DNA from 2 places in the Hydrogenophaga taeniospiralis genome. Region 1 is predicted to be linked to the other one. Evidence: predicted binding sites of a transcription regulator. Region 1 holds the regulator's gene; the other holds the start of a gene.

Region 1 (8,775 bases):
GCGTCGGCCTTTCCTGGAGCCCTGATTTGCTTTCCATCATACAAGCCGCCGGCTGGCCGATCTGGCCACTGATCCTCTGTTCCGTGCTGGGCATGGCCCTCGTCATCGAGCGCTTCATCAGCCTGAAAACCGCCAAAATCGCCCCCCCCAAACTGCTCGATGAAGCGATCATGGTGTCGCGCAACGGCATACCCGGCCCGGACGTGGTCAAGCAGCTGGAACAGAACTCGGTGCTGGGCCATGTGCTCGCCAGCGGGTTCCGCACCTTCAACAGCAACCCGGTGGCCACCGAAGACGATCTGCGCGCCAACCTCGAGATCGCGGGCCGCCAGGCCGCCGCCAAGCTCCAGCGCTACCTGGGTGCGCTCGCCACCATCGCTTCGGCCGCGCCTTTGCTGGGGTTGCTGGGCACGGTCATCGGCATGATCGAGATCTTCGGTTCGCAAGGCGGTGAAGGCGGCATGGGCACCGTGCCTGGTGGTGGCAACCCCGCCCAACTCGCCCACGGCATATCGATCGCCCTCTACAACACCGCTTTCGGTCTGATGATCGCCATTCCCGCGCTGATCTTCTGGCGCTATTTCCGGGCCCGCGTGGACGAATACCTGTTGGCCATGGAACTGGCGGCCGAGCGCTTCGTGCGGCATTTGTTGAGCCTGCGCAAATGAACTTTCGACCCGGTTCCCGTGACGAGCCCGAGATCAACCTGATCCCGTTCATCGACGTTCTGCTGGTGGTGCTCATTTTCCTGATGCTCACCACCACCTACAGCAAGTTCACCGAGCTGCAGGTCAACCTGCCGGTGGCCGACGCGCAGGCGCCGCGTGAGAATCCCAAGGAAGTGATCGTCTCGGTCAGCAACGATGGGCGCTACTCGATCAACAAACAGCTGCTCGAAGGCAACGGGGTCGAGATGCTCACGCGCGCGCTGTCGCTGTCGGCCCAGGACAACCGCGAGGCGGTGGTGGTCATCAGCGCCGATGCGGCGGCCACCCATCAGTCCGTCATCAACGTGATGGACGCTGCACGGCGCGCAGGCCTGGTTCAGATCACCTTTGCCACCCAGCAGTCCTCCGGCGCCAAGGCTGCCCGCGGCAAGTCCTGAGCCCCTCTCTCCCCATGAACCCAGGGCCAGCCGACCGGCAAGCGCGCTGGCTGGCTGCGGCGCAGGAGCGCGGCCCCCGGGCCAGGCTGTTGTGGCCGCTCTCGTTGCTGTACCGCGTGCTCATGGGCCTGCGGCGCTGGCTGTACGCCGTCGGCGTGTTCAGGCCCGGACGTCTGCCCGTCCCAGTGATCGTGGTGGGCAACGTGGTCGTGGGTGGCGCGGGAAAAACCCCCACGGTCATCGCGCTGGTGCAGCACCTGCGTGCACTCGGTTGGCATCCTGGTGTGATCTCACGCGGCTACGGCCGCCACAGTGAGCGGGTGATCGACGTCGGGCCAGACACACCCGCAGCGGACAGCGGCGACGAGCCCGCGCTGATCCGCCGCGCCACCGGAGTGCCGGTTTTCGTGGCCAGGCGCCGGGTTGACGCCGCGCAAGCGCTGCTCGCGGCGCACCCGCAAGTGAACGTGCTGCTTTGTGACGACGGGCTGCAGCATCTGGCGCTGGCGCGCGATCTGAGCATCGCCGTGTTTGACGAGCGTGGCACCGGCAACGGCTGGCTGTTGCCCGCCGGGCTGTTGCGCGAGCCCTGGCCCCCCGCCCCGGGCACACCGTTCAGCCCCGACCTGGTGCTGATTCAGCGCCGAGAAGACCATCCCGCCACCGGGGTTCCATCGACTGCGGGGGTGCCCGTGTTCCATGCGGTGCGCCGCTTGGCGGACCACGCCGTGGGTGCTGGCGATCAGCGGATATCCCTTGAGGCGCTTCAAGGCCAGGCCCTGACCGCCGTGGCTGGCATTGCCCGACCCCCGGTGTTTTTCGACATGCTGCGCGCACGCGGACTCACGCTGACCCGTGAGGTGGCGCTGCCCGATCATGCGGATCAGGCGGCCTACGAAGCCCTGCTGACACCCCCGGCCACCACGGTGGTGTGTACCGAGAAGGATGCGGTCAAGCTGTTTGCCCTGCGTCCCGACGGTGCAACTCAGGTCCGTGCCGATGTCTGGGCGATACCGCTGGAACTCGCGCCCGAGCCCGCATTTTTCGCCGCCGTCGATGCGCATCTGGCTCGTCTGAAAACCCGGCACTGAGACGCATGGCCCGTGCCGGCCGCGACTATCATCGCGGCATGGACACCAAACTGCTTGAACTGCTGGTCTGCCCGGTCACCAAAGGCCCCCTGATCTACGACCGCGAGAAACAGGAACTGCTCTCACGCAGCGCGCGTCTGGCCTATCCGGTGCGCGATGGCATCCCTATCCTGCTCGAACACGTGGCCCGCACCCTGACCGAGGAAGAAGCGGCCCGTCCACCGGCTCCCACACCGCTTCCATGAGCCGCCCCGCCGAGAACACGGGCTTCACCGTCCTGATCCCGGCCCGGCTGTCGTCGAGCCGCCTGCCCGACAAGCCCCTGGCCGACATCGCAGGCCTGCCCATGGTGGTGCGCGTGGCCCAGCGCGCGCGGTTGAGCCACGCCACCCGCTGCGTGGTGGCCGCGGACGATGCCCGCATCGTGCAGGCCTGCGAGGCCCATGGCATCCCGGTCCTGCTGACCCGCACCGATCACCCTTCGGGCAGCGACCGCCTGGCCGAAGCCTGCTCCCTGCTCGGTCTGGCCGACGATGAAACGGTGGTCAACGTGCAGGGCGACGAGCCACTGATCGAGCCCGCGCTGATCAACGCGGTGGCGGCCGAACTCCAGCGCCGCCCCGACTGTGTCATGAGCACCGCCGCGCACCCTGTGGACTCCATGGCCGACTTCCTCAATCCCAATGTGGTCAAAGTGGTGCTGGACCGGGCCCAGACCGCGCTGTACTTCAGCCGGGCACCCATCGCCTGGTGGCGCGACGGCATGGCGGCGCTGGATGGGGCTGCGCTGAACAACACCCTCCCCTCGCCGGCGCCGTTGCGCCACATCGGCATCTACGGTTACCGCGCCGGCTTTCTGCGCCGATTCCCCGGGCTGGAACCCGCACCACTGGAAATCACGGAGTCGCTGGAACAGCTGCGTGTGCTCTGGCACGGCGAGCGCATTGCGGTGCATCTGAGCCCGATGGCGCCCGGGCCCGGCGTGGACACCGCACAAGACCTGGAACGGGTCCGCGCCCTGCTCGGCGCACGCTGATTTCACGCTCAAAACCGGCCCGCTGGCTGTAAGCCGGGGCCCGGGATGCCCGTGCTATCCTCGACCGGTCGCCCCCGGCTCCCGGCCCAGGGGGCCGCCACGAGAGACACGTGGCCTCCGCATTGAAACTCTGAAAAAGGAACGTGATGAGACTGATTCTGTTGGGCGCTCCGGGTGCCGGCAAAGGAACGCAAGCCACTTTCATCTGCCAGAAATACGGCATTCCCCAAATCTCCACGGGCGACATGCTGCGCGCCGCCGTCAAGGCCGGCACGCCGCTGGGCCAACAGGCCAAGGCCGTCATGGAATCGGGCGCCCTGGTGAGCGACGATCTCATCATCAATCTGGTCAAGGAACGCATCGCCCAGCCCGACTGCGCCAATGGGTTCCTGTTCGACGGTTTTCCCCGCACCATCCCGCAAGCCGACGCCATGAAGGCCGCCGGCGTGAAACTGGACTACGTGCTCGAAATCGACGTGCCGTTCGACGCCATCATCGAGCGCATGAGCGGCCGCCGTTCGCACCCTGCCTCGGGCCGCACCTACCACGTCAAATTCAATCCGCCCAAAGTGGCCGGCCTCGATGACGTGACCGGTGAGCCGCTGATCCAGCGCGAGGACGACAAGGAAGAAACTGTCCGGAAGCGCCTGGAGGTCTACAGCGCACAAACCCGCCCGCTGGTGGACTACTACAGCAACTGGGCCAAAACCGATGCCGCTGCCGCGCCCAAATACCGCGCCATCAGCGGCATGGGTTCGGTGGACGACATCACCACCCGCGCCTTTGCGGCCTTGTCGGCGTAAGTCCGACACCACCCCGCCCCAAGCCCGGCCCGACGCCGGGCTTTTTGTTGTCCGCTCTCTTTTCAATCCTCGCTTGCAAAGACTTTGAAACTGGTTAAAAATACAGCCACTGGATAAGAAGACAGTTCCATCCGACACCATTCGCGCCGGAGCTGCTTTCCGCCCCTTTTGCTGCACATTCCTGCCTGCGCCCGACGCCCTACAAGAGGTATTCCATGATCGAGTCTGCGTTCTATCCGCCCAAGCTCACGGCCCGCCAGCAACAGATTCTGGAACTCATCCAGAGCGCCATTGCGCGCACCGGCGCGCCACCCACCCGGGCCGAGATCGCCACCGAACTGGGGTTCAAGTCGGCCAATGCGGCCGAAGAGCATCTGCAGGCACTGGCGCGCAAAGGCGTGATCGAGCTGGTCAGCGGCACCTCGCGCGGCATCCGGCTGCGCAGCGAAGACCTCCAGTCCATCAACGAATCGCGTGGGCGCCAGATGACGCTGCCCCTACCCAGTCTGTCGCAGTTGATGCTGCCCCTGATTGGCCGTGTTGCGGCGGGCTCGCCCATCCTGGCCCAAGAACATGTCGATCAAACCTACCATGTCGAACGCAGCCTGTTCCAGCACACGCCCGACTACCTGCTCAAGGTACGCGGCATGTCCATGCGGGACGTGGGCATCATCGACGGCGATCTGCTCGCCGTGCAGGCCACCAAAGAGGCCAAGAATGGCCAGATCGTGGTGGCCAGGTTGGGCGACGATGTGACCGTCAAGCGCTTCATGCGGCGCCAGCATTTGATCGAGCTGCACGCCGAAAACCCGGACTACAAGACCATCGTGGTCGAACCGGGCGAACCCTTTGAAATCGAAGGCCTGGCTGTCGGCCTGATCCGCAACAGTTTCCAGATCTGACCCACCGGGTCCATGTCGCCTCAGCAGGTGGCGGGCGTTTGGCCGGGCTCGTGAAATTTACGGGCCCGGCACATCCCTGCGCTGGCGGCCCCACTCGCAATCCTGCCTGTGTTCAACCCCTTTTTGGAGTTTCGCATGGGAATCCGCTTCACCACCAACACCTGGCGCGCACCGTTGCAGTTGATCGACTGCTGGTTGCCGGCTGCCCCACAACGCCCGTCCACACCGCGCACCATGTCGCAGGTGGTGCGGCATTTCACCCGCGCAGGCTGGCTGGGCCGTGCCATGGATGTTTCGGCCCCTGCCGCCAACAACCGCATGGCCACAGGCAACAGAGCCATTCAGCCGCCAGTTGCCCACCGTGCCTGTCACGTGCGAGTGCTCCGTTCGGACGGCGCATCCGCCAGCGACCGCAACAGTCCGCGCCTGGTGATTTCGGGCCGCATCAGCGATGTGTGCGCCGAACTCGACCGACTGGCCGCGCTGGAGCATCAAGCCGAGACCCGCCCCACCTGAGCCGAGATCGGTTCCGCCGCCCCCGATCTTTGCCGCATCCTCGCTGTGTTGATCGGGGCCAGATCGCAGGGCATGTTCCGGTGCGGTAAGGCATGACCATGCGGGCACAATAGCCCCATGAATATTGTGATCCTCGATGACTACCAGGACGTGGTCCGCAAGCTGCGTTGCGCCGAAAAGCTCGAGGCCTATCCGGCCAAGGTCTTCACCAACACCGTCAAAGGCGTGGGGCAGCTGTCCATCCGTTTGCGCGACGCCGACGTGCTGGTGTTGATCCGGGAGAGAACCCAGATCACCCGCCAACTGGTCGAAAAACTGCCAAAGCTCAAGCTCATCGCGCAGACCGGTCGGGTCGGTGGGCACATCGATGTCAATGCCTGCACCGAACGGGGCATTGCCGTCGCCGAGGGCGTGGGCGCGCCCTTTGCCACGGCCGAGTTGACCTGGGCCCTGATCATGGCCTCCATGCGGCGCATTCCCCAGTACGTGGCCAACCTGAAGCATGGCGCCTGGCAACAGGCCGGCCTGAAGTCGTCGTCCATGCCTGTCAACTTTGGGGTGGGCATGGTGCTCAGAGGCAAAACCCTGGGGGTCTGGAGCTACGGCCGCATTGGCCAGCTGGTGGCCGGGTACGGCCGGGCCTTTGGCATGCGGGTGATCGTGTGGGGCAGCGAGGCCTCAAGGCAGCGGGCCTCGGCCGATGGCTACGAAACCGCGAAAGACAAGATCGATCTCTTCGAGTCTTCCGACGTGCTGACGCTGCATCTGCGGCTGGGTGAAACCAACGCCTGCAGCGTCACGCTGGAGGACCTGTCCCGCATGAAGCCAACCTCGTTGCTGGTGAACACCTCCCGCGCCGAGCTTCTTGAACCCGAAGCCCTGCTGGCGGCCCTGAACCGTGGCCGTCCTGGCATGGCCGCCGTGGACGTGTTCGAGTCCGAACCGATCCTGCAGGGCCACGCACTGCTGCGTCTGGAGAACTGCATCTGCACGCCACACATTGGTTATGTCGAGCAGGAGAGCTATGAAACCTATTTCGCGTCCGCGTTTGACAACGTGGTCAGCTACATCAAAGGCACGCCGACCAACATCGTCAACCCGGGTGCGCTGCAGGTGCGCCGCTGAAGCATCGACGAACGCCGGGGATTCCCCCGGACATAAAAAACGCCGGACTGACCCAGCGTTTTCTTTTTTTCCGACGTCACTTCTTCTGGTCGGCCGGTTTGTTCTGCGACTCCCCGTCGGGGGGCATGAAGTCCAGAACCTCAAAATCGATCAGATTGCCCTCGGCGGCCTTGAACAAGGGATCACCGGGCGCAGGCACCGGTTGAGCGGACGGCTCCACCGGCGCTGCGATCTCGGGCAGTGAAGCCTCAAAGGCAGACACCTCGGCCAGTTCGTCCAGATCCACATCCAGCCCCAGGCGCGGTGAGATCGGTGGTGCCAGATCCAGTGGCTCGGTCTGGCGGTCAAACACAGACGCGGCCAGCGCCTTGCGGCCCGCTGCTTTGAGCGGTTGCATGGCCGTGTGATGAAAATCGTTGACGGGTTGAGGCGCATCCGGCTCGTGCTGGTTTATCTCCTTGGCAATCGCATGCAGCAACAGCAGCTCACGATAAGCCTCCAGATCGAAAACCTCGGCTTCCGTGTCGTTGTGCTCTTTGAAAATCGACTGTTCGATCACTTCCAGCACCTTGGGACCTGGCCACAGCGCCTGGATACGGCTGAACGCGGCCTCATACGCCTCCAGGCCACGGCTTTCATCGGTGTACTGATCAAACGGTGGTGCACCGGCGTTGAAAATGCGGTTGAACTCTTCGCGCAGCCCTTCGTAGTCCTTGCGACGGTTGAGCTTGTGGTACAGCTTGAACAGGTCCAGATAAGCCAGCGCGCTGGGCTCCTGGCTCTCAGTCAGGTGGTGGCGCAGCACCTGGATGGCCTGATCGTCCTCGCCCAGAGAGATGAAAAAATCGGCCTGCTGCTGCACATCGAACAGCTCTTCGGTCGCCACCGAACGGGAAACACCGATCAGACTCGGGGCGAACTCGCGTTTGTCCTTGGGCCTCAGTCCCGGCACGCTTTCAACACCCACCTCGGACAACGGGCTGTACTCATCGAACGAGGATTCCCGGTCAAGATTCAGATCGATGTCCAGGGACTCGTTCCTGGGAACGCCCGCGCGCACCACCGGACGCCTTTCGGCCTTGCTGGCGGCGCTGGGCGCCCACCAGGCTCTGGAAGCCTCGGAATCCGTGACCTGCCGGCCTTTGCGCCGCCACAGCATCAGCAACGCCAGCAGGGCCAGCAACAACAAGGCCCCGAGCAGGTACACCAGCCCGTTCAGATAACGCTGTGAACGGGCCTGTTCCAGGCGGGCATTGAGCTCGTTGATGACCGCTTTGCTCCGGGTTTCCTCCTCTCGCAGGCCCTTGGCCTCGGCCTCCAGCACCACCATCTTCCGGGCATCGCGCAGGATCTCCTCCGGCGACGCATTGATGGCTTTCCACAGCAAGCCGGCCGCGGCGCGCTCTTCCTCAGAAGCGGTCGGCTCGCTGAGCAGGGAGGGTGAAAGTCGGAGAACCGGATCGCGCTCGATGTTCAGGCTCAGGTCCAAGGGATCGAGTTGCAGACGCGGGCCGGTAGCTTGCGCGGGTTCCACCGGTCGACGCACCACGCTGGGGAGGCGGGGTCGGGCCGGTCGTGCGCCAGATGCGCCAGGACCGGTCGCCCTCGCGGCGGCATCCGACCGCCTCGCAGGCACCGCCGGTGCCGCTGCCCCCACGGGGACTCCGGCGACGGAAGAAGCCGACGGCAAGGCTTGTGCCGCTGCACGGGGCTGCGACGGGCCCGGCTCGGCCGCACCTCGGGCCGGTTCGCTGAGCAGGTCGGCCAGCAAGACGTAGCGACGTGTGAATGGCGTACCGCAACCCGCCCGCACCTGGATCGTGACAATGGGTTCGGTGACCGGCTCGCTCGACTGGATACGCACCGAAGCTTCGGCGTCGGGAGCGGATCTCTGGGGCGTGCTGCGCACCGATCCCGCAGAAACCCGGGCGTCGCCGTACAGCACTTCGGCCTGTATGCACAGCGCGGCGATATCCTCCCCCGGGCTCAACAGGGCTTGCACACGCACGTCCAGCGGACGCCCGATCACGGCCGCCCCACTGTGCCTTCCCAACGTTACCGCCGAACTGCTCAAAGCAGTTGATAGCAAAATACAGGCTGTCCAGATCTGGCGCACGTCAGAGACCCTTCATTTCTTTGTCGGAACATTCTGTCATAGCTTGTCGCGATTTCGACCCAAATAATACTTTCATATGCA
Region 2 (8,775 bases), 310 kb from region 1:
GGGCACGGTAACGCCTGCCGACGAAGCGACCCACCAGAAAGGTCACGGCACCGCTGGCCAGCAACACGAGAAGGCCGGTGCCGTCCATGCCCGTCACTCCACGCGCGTCACGCGGTTCGGTTTGAAACCCAAGTCCGCGGCCTTGCCCTTGCGGGCGCGCGCGGCGCGGGCATTGTTCAGGCTGCGGATTTCCAGCGTCTCGTCGCGCTCCTTGCCGCCGCGGCCGATGCCTTCGATCTTCACACTGCGGGTGTAGGCCGCGGCGCCGGCCAAGGTGTCCTTGGCATCGAGGTCGATCAGCATCAGGCCGCGCCCGCCCTTGTCCATGGCCTTGAGTTCGCCGATCTCGAAAGTGAGGATGCGCCCGCCGGTGGAGGCGCAGGCCACGTGCGTGGCGGGCGGCAAGGCTTGGCTGGCCGTGGTGTGGGCCACGTGCGAAGGTGCGCAGATGGTCTCGCCCTCGCCCACGCTGATGAAGGCCTTGCCGGCTCTCTGGCGCGACACCAGGTTGTCCACCGTGGCGAGGAAGCCGTAGCCGCCGGTGCCGCTGAGCAGCAGCGTGGCGTTGGCCGGGCCGGCGAAGTAGTGCAGCGGTTGCGTGCCGCTTTCGAGCTCGATCAGCGTGGTGATGGGCTGGCCGTCGCCGCGCGCGCCGGGCAGGCTGGCCACGGGCACGCTGTAGACGCGGCCATTGCTGCCGAAGACGATGAGCGTGTCCACCGTGCGGCATTCGAAGGTGCCGTACAGGCCATCGCCCGCCTTGAAGGCAAAGCTGCCGGCCTCGTGGCCATGGCCGGTGCGCGCGCGCACCCAGCCCTTGCTGGAGATGACGACCGTGACCGGCTCGTCCACCACCTTGATTTCGGCCACGGCCTTTTTCTCGGTCTGGATCAGCGTGCGGCGCGGGTCGGCGAAGGTCTTGGCGTCGGCCTCGATCTCTTTGACCATCAGGCGCTTCAGGCTGGCCGGGTTGCCCAGGATGTCTTCGAGCTTGCCCTGCTCTTCGCGCAGATCCTTCAGCTCCTGCTCGATCTTGATGGCTTCGAGACGCGCCAGTTGGCGCAGGCGGATTTCAAGAATGTCTTCGGCCTGCCGATCGCTGAGCTTGAAGCGCTCGATCAATGCAGCCTTGGGCTCGTCGCTGTGACGAATGATCGCAATCACTTCGTCGATGTTCAGCAACACGAGCTGCCGGCCTTCGTAGATGTGGATGCGGTCGAGCACCTTGTTCAGGCGGTGCTGCGTGCGGCGCACGATGGTGCCCTGGCGGAATTCGATCCACTCATTGAGCATGAGCCGCAGGCTCTTCTGCGTCGGCCGCCCGTCCAGACCGATCATGGTCAGGTTGATCGGCGACGAACTTTCCAGGCTGGTGTGGGCCAGCAGCGCGGTGATGAGTTCGCTCTGCTCGATGCGGCTGCTCTTGGGCTCGAACACCAGACGCACCGGCGCGTCCTTGCTCGACTCGTCGCGCACCACGTCCAGCACCATCAGCATGCTCGCTTTGAGCTGCGTCTGCTCCTGGCTCAACGCCTTCTTGCCGGCCTTGACCTTGGGGTTGGTGATCTCTTCGATTTCTTCCAGCACGCGCTGGGTGCTCACGCCGGGCGGCAGTTCATTGACCACCAGTTGCCACTGGCCGCGCGCGAGGTCCTCGATCTTCCAGCGCGCCCGCACCTTGAGGCTGCCACGGCCGGTGCGGTAGGCATCGGCAATGTCGCCGGCCGGGCTGATGATCTGGCCACCGCCCGGGTAGTCCGGGCCGGGGATGATGGCGAACAGCTCGTCGTCGCTGAGCTTGGGCGTCTTGATCAGCGCCACGCAGGCGTCGGCCACTTCGCGCAGGTTGTGGCTGGGGATTTCGGTGGCCAGGCCCACGGCAATGCCACTGGCGCCGTTGAGCAGGTTGAACGGCAGGCGCGCGGGCAGCTGTTTGGGTTCTTCAAACGAGCCGTCGTAGGTGGGGATGAAGTCCACCGTGCCCTGGTCGATCTCGTCGAGCAGCAGGCCAGTGATCTTGGCCAGGCGCGCTTCGGTGTAGCGCATGGCGGCGGCGCCGTCGCCGTCGCGGCTGCCGAAGTTGCCCTGGCCGTCGATCAGCGGGTAACGCTGGCTGAAATCCTGCGCCATGCGCACCAGCGCGTCGTAGGCTGCGCTGTCGCCGTGAGGGTGGTACTTGCCCAGCACGTCGCCGACCACGCGCGCGCTCTTGACCGGCTTGGCAGCGGTGTTGCCGCTGTAGCCCAGGCCCATGCGGTCCATGGCGTAGAGGATGCGGCGCTGCACCGGCTTCTGGCCGTCGCACACATCGGGCAGGGCCCGGCCCTTGACGACGGAGAGGGCGTATTCGAGGTAGGCGCGTTGGGCGTAAGCCGCGAGGTTGTCGTTGTCTTCTGGGGTGTCCAGCGGGAGTTCGGGGTTGATGGTGTCCATGAAGTCTGTTGCGTGAATCCGGTTCAGAGCGGCGCGGGTGTCTGGGCCCTGGCCTGCATGTCTGCGGGCTCCGGCACATAGCGCTGGCTCAGGGCGCGCGGCGGCTGCAGCGATTGCCGCAGTTGTGTCACCTTGCGCACATAGTTCTGGGTTTCCCGGTAGTTCGGGATCTGGCGCCCGGCGCGCAGCACCGCGCCCTCGCCGGCGTTGTAGGCCGCCAGCGCCAGCTCGGTCTGGCCGTCGAAATACTTCAGCAGCCAGGCCAGGTAACGCGCGCCCGCCTGCAGATTGGTGCGCGGATCGGTCAGGCGCTCCTGCAGCGATTCATTGGCTCTGGCTTTCACGCCAAAGCGCTGCGCGGTGTCGGGCATGAGTTGCATCAGGCCGATGGCGCCCTTGGGGCTGACCGCATGGGCATTGAACCCCGATTCGGTGGCGATCACCGCCTTGAGCAGCTCGTATTCCAGCCCGTACGCCGTGGCCGCCTCGCGGATCAGGTGGCGCACCGCCTTGTACGAGGTGGAAACCTGAAAAACCGCCTGCACGCTGGGTGAGGCATGGGCGTCCCCACGCGGCAGTTCCCGTGACACGCCCGCGGACCGGGCACCGCCGCCGTAGAACAGCTCGTAACGCCGGTCCACCTGGTGGTCGGCGAAGTGCGACACGCCGCGCTTGTCCACATAGCCCCAGATTTCCGCTGCGGCGGGCGCGGACCATCCCAGCGCCCACACCAGCAGCCACCCCAACGCCAGGGCCCGGGGCCAACGGAGTGTGTTGCGGCTCAAACGTCCACCTCCACCGAATCGCCGTGCAGCTCCATCAGCTCGCGGCGCGACGCGGCCTCGCCCTTGCCCATGAGCTTGGTGATCAGGGCTTCGGTGCCGGCGAAATCCAGCGTGCCCAGGTTGACCTGCATCAGGCGGCGGGTATCGGGGTTGAGCGTGGTGTCCCAGAGCTGCTCGGCGTTCATCTCACCCAGGCCCTTGAAACGGCTGATCTGGCACTTGTCGCGCACCACGCCGTCTTTCTCGGCCTTGTCCAGGATGGCGTGCAGCTCGCCCTCGTCCAGCGCGTACTGCTTGCTCGCGGGCTTCTTGCCACGCGCGGGCACGTCCACGCGGAACAGCGGCGGGCGCGCCACGTACACATGGCCGGCCTCGATCAGCTTGGGGAAATGGCGGAAGAACAGCGTGAGCAGCAGCACCTGGATGTGCGAGCCGTCCACGTCGGCGTCACTCAGGATGCAGACCTTGCCGTAGCGCAGGCCGCTCATGTCGGGCGTGTCCAGCGGGCCGTGCGGGTCCACGCCGATGGCGACCGCGATGTCGTGGATCTCGTTGTTGGCGAACAGGCGGTCGCGCTCGACCTCCCAGGTGTTGAGCACCTTGCCGCGCAGCGGCAGGATGGCCTGGCTTTCCTTGTCGCGGCCCATCTTGGCGCTGCCGCCGGCCGAGTCGCCCTCGACCAGGAACACCTCGTTGTGCGCCAGGTCTTTGCTTTCGCAGTCGGTCAGCTTGCCGGGCAACACGGCCACGCCCGAGCCCTTGCGCTTTTCGACCTTCTGGCCGGCCTTCTGGCGGAACTGCGCGGCCTTGATGGCGAGTTCGGCGAGCTTCTTGCCGTAGTCCACGTGCTGGTTGAGCCAGAGTTCGAGCGCCGGGCGCACGAAGCTGCCAACCAGTCGCACCGCATCGCGCGAGTTCAGGCGCTCCTTGATCTGGCCCTGGAACTGCGGGTCCAGCACCTTGGCGCTCAACACATACGAAGCGCGGGCAAACACGTCTTCGGGCAGCAGCTTCACGCCCTTGGGCAGCAGCGCGTGCAGCTCGATGAAGCCCTTGACCGCCTGGAACAGGCCGTCGCGCAGGCCGCTTTCGTGCGTGCCGCCGGCGCTGGTGGGGATCAGGTTGACGTAGCTCTCGCGCACCGGCTGGCCGTCTTCGGTGAAGGCCACGCACCAGGCAGCGCCCTCGCCGTCGGCGAAGGTGTCGTCCTTGGCGTCGGCAAAGCCTTCGCCCTCAAACAGCGGAATCACCGGTTCGCCGTTGAGCGTCTGCTGCAGGTAGTCGCGCAGGCCGCCCTTGTAGAGCCAGGTCTGGGTGTCTTTGGTCTTCTCGTTGACCAGGGTCACCGTCACGCCCGGCATCAGCACCGCCTTGCTGCGCAGCAGGTGGGTGAGCTCGGTCATGGGCAGGGCGGCGGACTCGAAGTACTTGCCATCGGGCCAGGCGCGCACCGTGGTGCCCTGCTTGCGGTCGCCCTCGCCTTTGGGCGTGATCACCAGTTGCTCGATCACGTCACCCGCGGAAAACGCGAGTTTGGCGACCTGGCCTTCGCGGAAGCTGGTGACTTCGAGCCGGGTCGAGAGCGCGTTGGTGACCGACACGCCCACGCCGTGCAGGCCACCCGAGAAGCTGTAGGCGCCGCCCTTGCCCTTGTCGAACTTGCCACCGGCGTGCAGCCGGGTGAACACAAGCTCGACCACCGGGGCCTTTTCTTCCGGGTGCAGGCCGAAGGGAATGCCACGGCCGTCGTCTTCCACGCTCACCGAGTGGTCGGTGTGCAGCGTGACCTTGATCTTTTTGCCGAATCCGGCCAGCGCTTCGTCGGCCGCGTTGTCCAGCACTTCCTGGATGATGTGCAGCGGGTTGTCGGTGCGGGTGTACATGCCCGGCCGCTGTTTGACCGGCTCCAGTCCCTTGAGGACGCGGATCGAGCCTTCGGAATATTCGTTGGGAGATTGGGTCGCCATGGGGGCGGATTGTATGCGCCCCGATCAAAAACCACTGGATGCAAATACAGAGGAAACACCCGCCATCTCCGGCGATTCGTTCCGCGCATCAATCGGGGCCGCCGATTTCATGACCCCACGCGCCGGGGTGACACCCGCGAAATGAGCGGATTCGCTACAGTCTCGGGATGACATCGCCATTGGCCACCACCCCCGCGCCCCGACTCTCGACCCTCCAGGTGCTCGCCTGCGGTGCCTTCATCGTCACCCTCTCCATGGGCATCCGCCACGGCTTCGGCCTGTGGCTGCAGCCCGTCACCACGGCCCAGGGCTGGACGCGCGAGACCTTCGCCTTTGCGCTGGCGATCCAGAACCTGTCCTGGGGGGTGTTCGGCATCTTCGCCGGCATGGCGGCCGACCGTTTTGGCGCCATGCGCGTGCTGCTGGGAGGCGCGGTGCTCTACGCGCTGGGCCTGGCCGGCATGGCCTGGTCCACCAGCCCGGTCGGCTTTGCGCTGACCGCCGGCATCCTGATCGGTGCGGCCCAGGCGGGTACCACCTACGCCGTGATCTACGGCGTGATCGGGCGCCAGATCCCGGCCGACAAGCGCTCCTGGGCCATGGGCGTGGCGGCCGCGGCCGGCTCGTTCGGCCAGTTCCTGATGGTGCCGATCGAGGGCTGGCTCATCAGCCGCTTCGGCTGGCAGGAAGCGCTGCTGTTCCTGGGCGCCGCGGTCCTGCTCATCATGCCGCTGGCCATGGGCCTGCGCGAACCGGGCTTTGCGGGAGGTTCGCCGCCCCGGCGCGAACAGACCATTCTTCATGCGCTGCGCGAGGCGTTTCGCTACCGCAGCTTCCAGCTCTTGATGGCCGGCTATTTCGTCTGTGGCTTCCAGGTGGTGTTCATCGGCGTGCACATGCCGAGCTACCTGAAAGACAACGGCCTGTCGCCCCAGGTGGCGAGCTACGCGCTGGCGCTGATCGGCCTGTTCAACGTGATCGGCACCTACGCCGCGGGCGCGCTGGGCCAGCGCATGGCCAAGCGCCACATCCTGGCCTTCATCTACCTGGCACGGGCCGTGGCCATCAGCATCTTCCTGATCGTGCCGCTCTCGCCCGCCAGCGTGTATGTGTTTTCCGCCGTCATGGGCGTGCTGTGGCTGTCCACCGTGCCGCCGACCAACGCCGTGGTGGCGCAGATCTTTGGCGTGGCGCATTTGTCCATGCTGGGCGGCTTCGTGTTCTTCAGCCACCAGATCGGCAGTTTCCTGGGCGTGTGGCTGGGTGGCTATCTGTACGACCGCACTGGCAGCTACGACGTCGTCTGGTATATCTCGATCGCGCTGGGGGTGTTCGCCGCGCTGATCAATCTGCCGGTGCGCGAGTCGCCCATCGTCCGCGGCGGCCCGCAGCGCGCGGGAGCGGCCGCATGAGACCGTTGGCGCTCAAGACCCTGGTCTGGGCCGGCGTGCTGTTGGTCCTGCTGGGCACCCTTGCGCTCTACCAGCGGCCCGACTTTCTCGTGAACCTGGCCGACCAGCTCTGGAGCTGTTTCTAGATGCACGGCACCGAAGCGCCCTCGGCCTGGGTACAGCGCTGGTCGCATCTGGTTCCCGTCGCGGGGTCGGTGCTCGACGTGGCCTGCGGCCATGGCCGCCATCTGCGTTGGCTCGCTGGGCGCGGCCATCCGGTGACGGGCGTGGACCGCTCGGCCGAAGCCATCGAAGCCGTGTCCGGGCTGGGGCGCGCGGTGCAGGCCGACATCGAGAACGGCCCCTGGCCCTTCGCGGACGAAACGTTCGACGCGGTGGTGGTGACGAACTACCTCTGGCGCCCCCTGCTGGCGCAGATCGTGTCCAGCGTGGCACCGGGCGGCGTGCTGATCTACGAGACCTTTGCCCAGGGAAACGAGACCGTGGGCAAGCCGTCACGACCCGATTTCCTGCTCCGCCCCGGCGAGCTGCTGCAGGCCACAACCGGCCTGCACGTGGTGGTCTTCGAGGACGGCTTCATCGACCGGCCCGAGCGCTTCGTGCAGCGCATCGCGGCGGTGCGAAAACGTCCGGATCTCCCGGGTCTGCCCGAGCGGTATCCGCTGGATGCCACTGGGTAGAATGTCAGATTCGTGCGCCCGCTGACGCCGCCCCTTTGGTCGGCCGTTGCGCAGGTGCCCACCACTTGAGCCTTTAGCTATGAACCCCATCACCGGCAGCATCGTGGCCCTGGTCACGCCCATGCAAGAAGACGGCAGCGTGGACTACCCCACCCTGCGCAAACTCATCGACTGGCACATCGCCGAAGGTACCGACTGCATCGGCGTGGTCGGCACCACGGGCGAATCGCCCACCGTCACGGTCGAAGAACACTGCGAGATCATCCGCGTGGCGGTCGAACAGGCCGCCAAACGCGTGCCCATCATGGCCGGCTGCGGCGCCAACTCCACCGCCGAAGCCATCGAGCTGGCGAAGTTCGCGCGCAGCGTCGGTGCCGACTGCCAGCTGCAGGTCGTGCCCTACTACAACAAGCCGACCCAGGAAGGCCAGTACCAGCACTTCAAGGCCATCGCCGAAGCCACGGGCGACCTGCCCGTCGTGCTTTACAACGTGCCGGGCCGCAGCGTGGCCGACATGTCGGTCGACACGGCGCTGCGCCTGGCGCAGGTGCCCGGCATCGTTGGCATCAAGGAAGCCACCGGCAACATCGAACGCGCGCAATGGCTGATCCGCGAAGCGCCGGAAGGCTTTGCCATCTACTCGGGTGACGACCCCACCGCCGTGGCGCTCATGCTCTGCGGCGGCCAGGGCAACATCAGCGTGACGGCCAACATCGCCCCGCGCCTGATGCACGAGCTGTGCATGGCCGCCATTTCGGGCGACATTCGCAAGGCCATGGACATCCAGTTCCGGCTGATGCCGGTGCACAAGAACCTGTTCGTCGAAGCCAACCCGATCCCGCTGAAATGGGCCATGGCCCGCATGGGCCTGTGCGCGGAAACCATGCGCCTGCCGCTGACCCCCATGTCCCGCGCCTTTGAACCTGTGGTTGAATCCGCGCTCAAAGACAGCGGCCTGATCGATTGAGCGGGCCGACGCCTTTTCTCCTGCTTTTCCTTTTCCGCAAAGCCAGACCATGCACCTTCACAAACCCAGCCCCATGCCTTCATTTGCCCGCCTTGGCCTGATCACGCTGGCGGCGACGCTGGCCACGGGTTGCTCCGTGCTGCAGGAAGACAAGATCGACTACAAGACCGCGCAACGCGGCAGCACGCTGGAGGTGCCGCCCGACCTGACCCAGCTCAGCCGGGACTCGCGCTACAACGTGCCGGGCTCGGTGGTCACCGCCAGCGGCTACCAGTCGGCCCAGCCGGCCCAAGCGTCGGACAGCACCACCGCGGTCAACAGCGTGGGCGACGTGCGCATCGAGCGCGCGGGCAACCAGCGCTGGCTGGTGATCGATCGACCGGCCGACAAGCTCTGGGGCCCGGTGCGCGATTTCTGGCAGGAAAACGGTTTCCTGCTCGAACTCGACCAGGAAAAACTGGGGGTGATGGAAACGGACTGGGCCGAAAACCGCGCCAAACTGCCCCAGGATTTCATCCGCTCCACCATCGG

What was found. The regulator LexA, encoded in region 1, represses DNA repair genes until DNA is damaged. The targets are predictions, from matches to a motif close to ACTGTATNNNNATACAGT.
Region 2: the regulator LexA is predicted to act here: its motif matches at 5,219-5,236, upstream of KIH07_RS14280 (DNA topoisomerase IV subunit B).

The regions. Positions count from the first base shown of each region.
Region 1 is NZ_JAHBAG010000001.1:3,279,386-3,288,160, reverse strand. Features, by position in the region: gene KIH07_RS15745 (MotA/TolQ/ExbB proton channel family protein) at 27-668, shown strand; gene KIH07_RS15740 (ExbD/TolR family protein) at 665-1,105, shown strand; gene lpxK (tetraacyldisaccharide 4'-kinase) at 1,120-2,196, shown strand; gene KIH07_RS15730 (Trm112 family protein) at 2,235-2,441, shown strand; gene kdsB (3-deoxy-manno-octulosonate cytidylyltransferase) at 2,438-3,232, shown strand; gene adk (adenylate kinase) at 3,379-4,035, shown strand; gene lexA (transcriptional repressor LexA) at 4,251-4,937, shown strand; gene KIH07_RS15710 (hypothetical protein) at 5,073-5,453, shown strand; gene KIH07_RS15705 (D-2-hydroxyacid dehydrogenase family protein) at 5,571-6,578, shown strand; gene KIH07_RS15700 (hypothetical protein) at 6,655-8,580, opposite strand; gene KIH07_RS15695 (3-hydroxyacyl-CoA dehydrogenase) at 8,771-8,775, shown strand, end outside.
Region 2 is NZ_JAHBAG010000001.1:2,970,496-2,979,270, reverse strand. Features, by position in the region: gene KIH07_RS14295 (hypothetical protein) at 1-88, opposite strand, end outside; gene parC (DNA topoisomerase IV subunit A) at 94-2,433, opposite strand; gene KIH07_RS14285 (lytic transglycosylase domain-containing protein) at 2,457-3,218, opposite strand; gene KIH07_RS14280 (DNA topoisomerase IV subunit B) at 3,215-5,185, opposite strand; gene KIH07_RS14275 (MFS transporter) at 5,353-6,597, shown strand; gene KIH07_RS25380 (hypothetical protein) at 6,594-6,722, shown strand; gene KIH07_RS14270 (class I SAM-dependent methyltransferase) at 6,723-7,277, shown strand; gene dapA (4-hydroxy-tetrahydrodipicolinate synthase) at 7,357-8,244, shown strand; gene bamC (outer membrane protein assembly factor BamC) at 8,318-8,775, shown strand, end outside.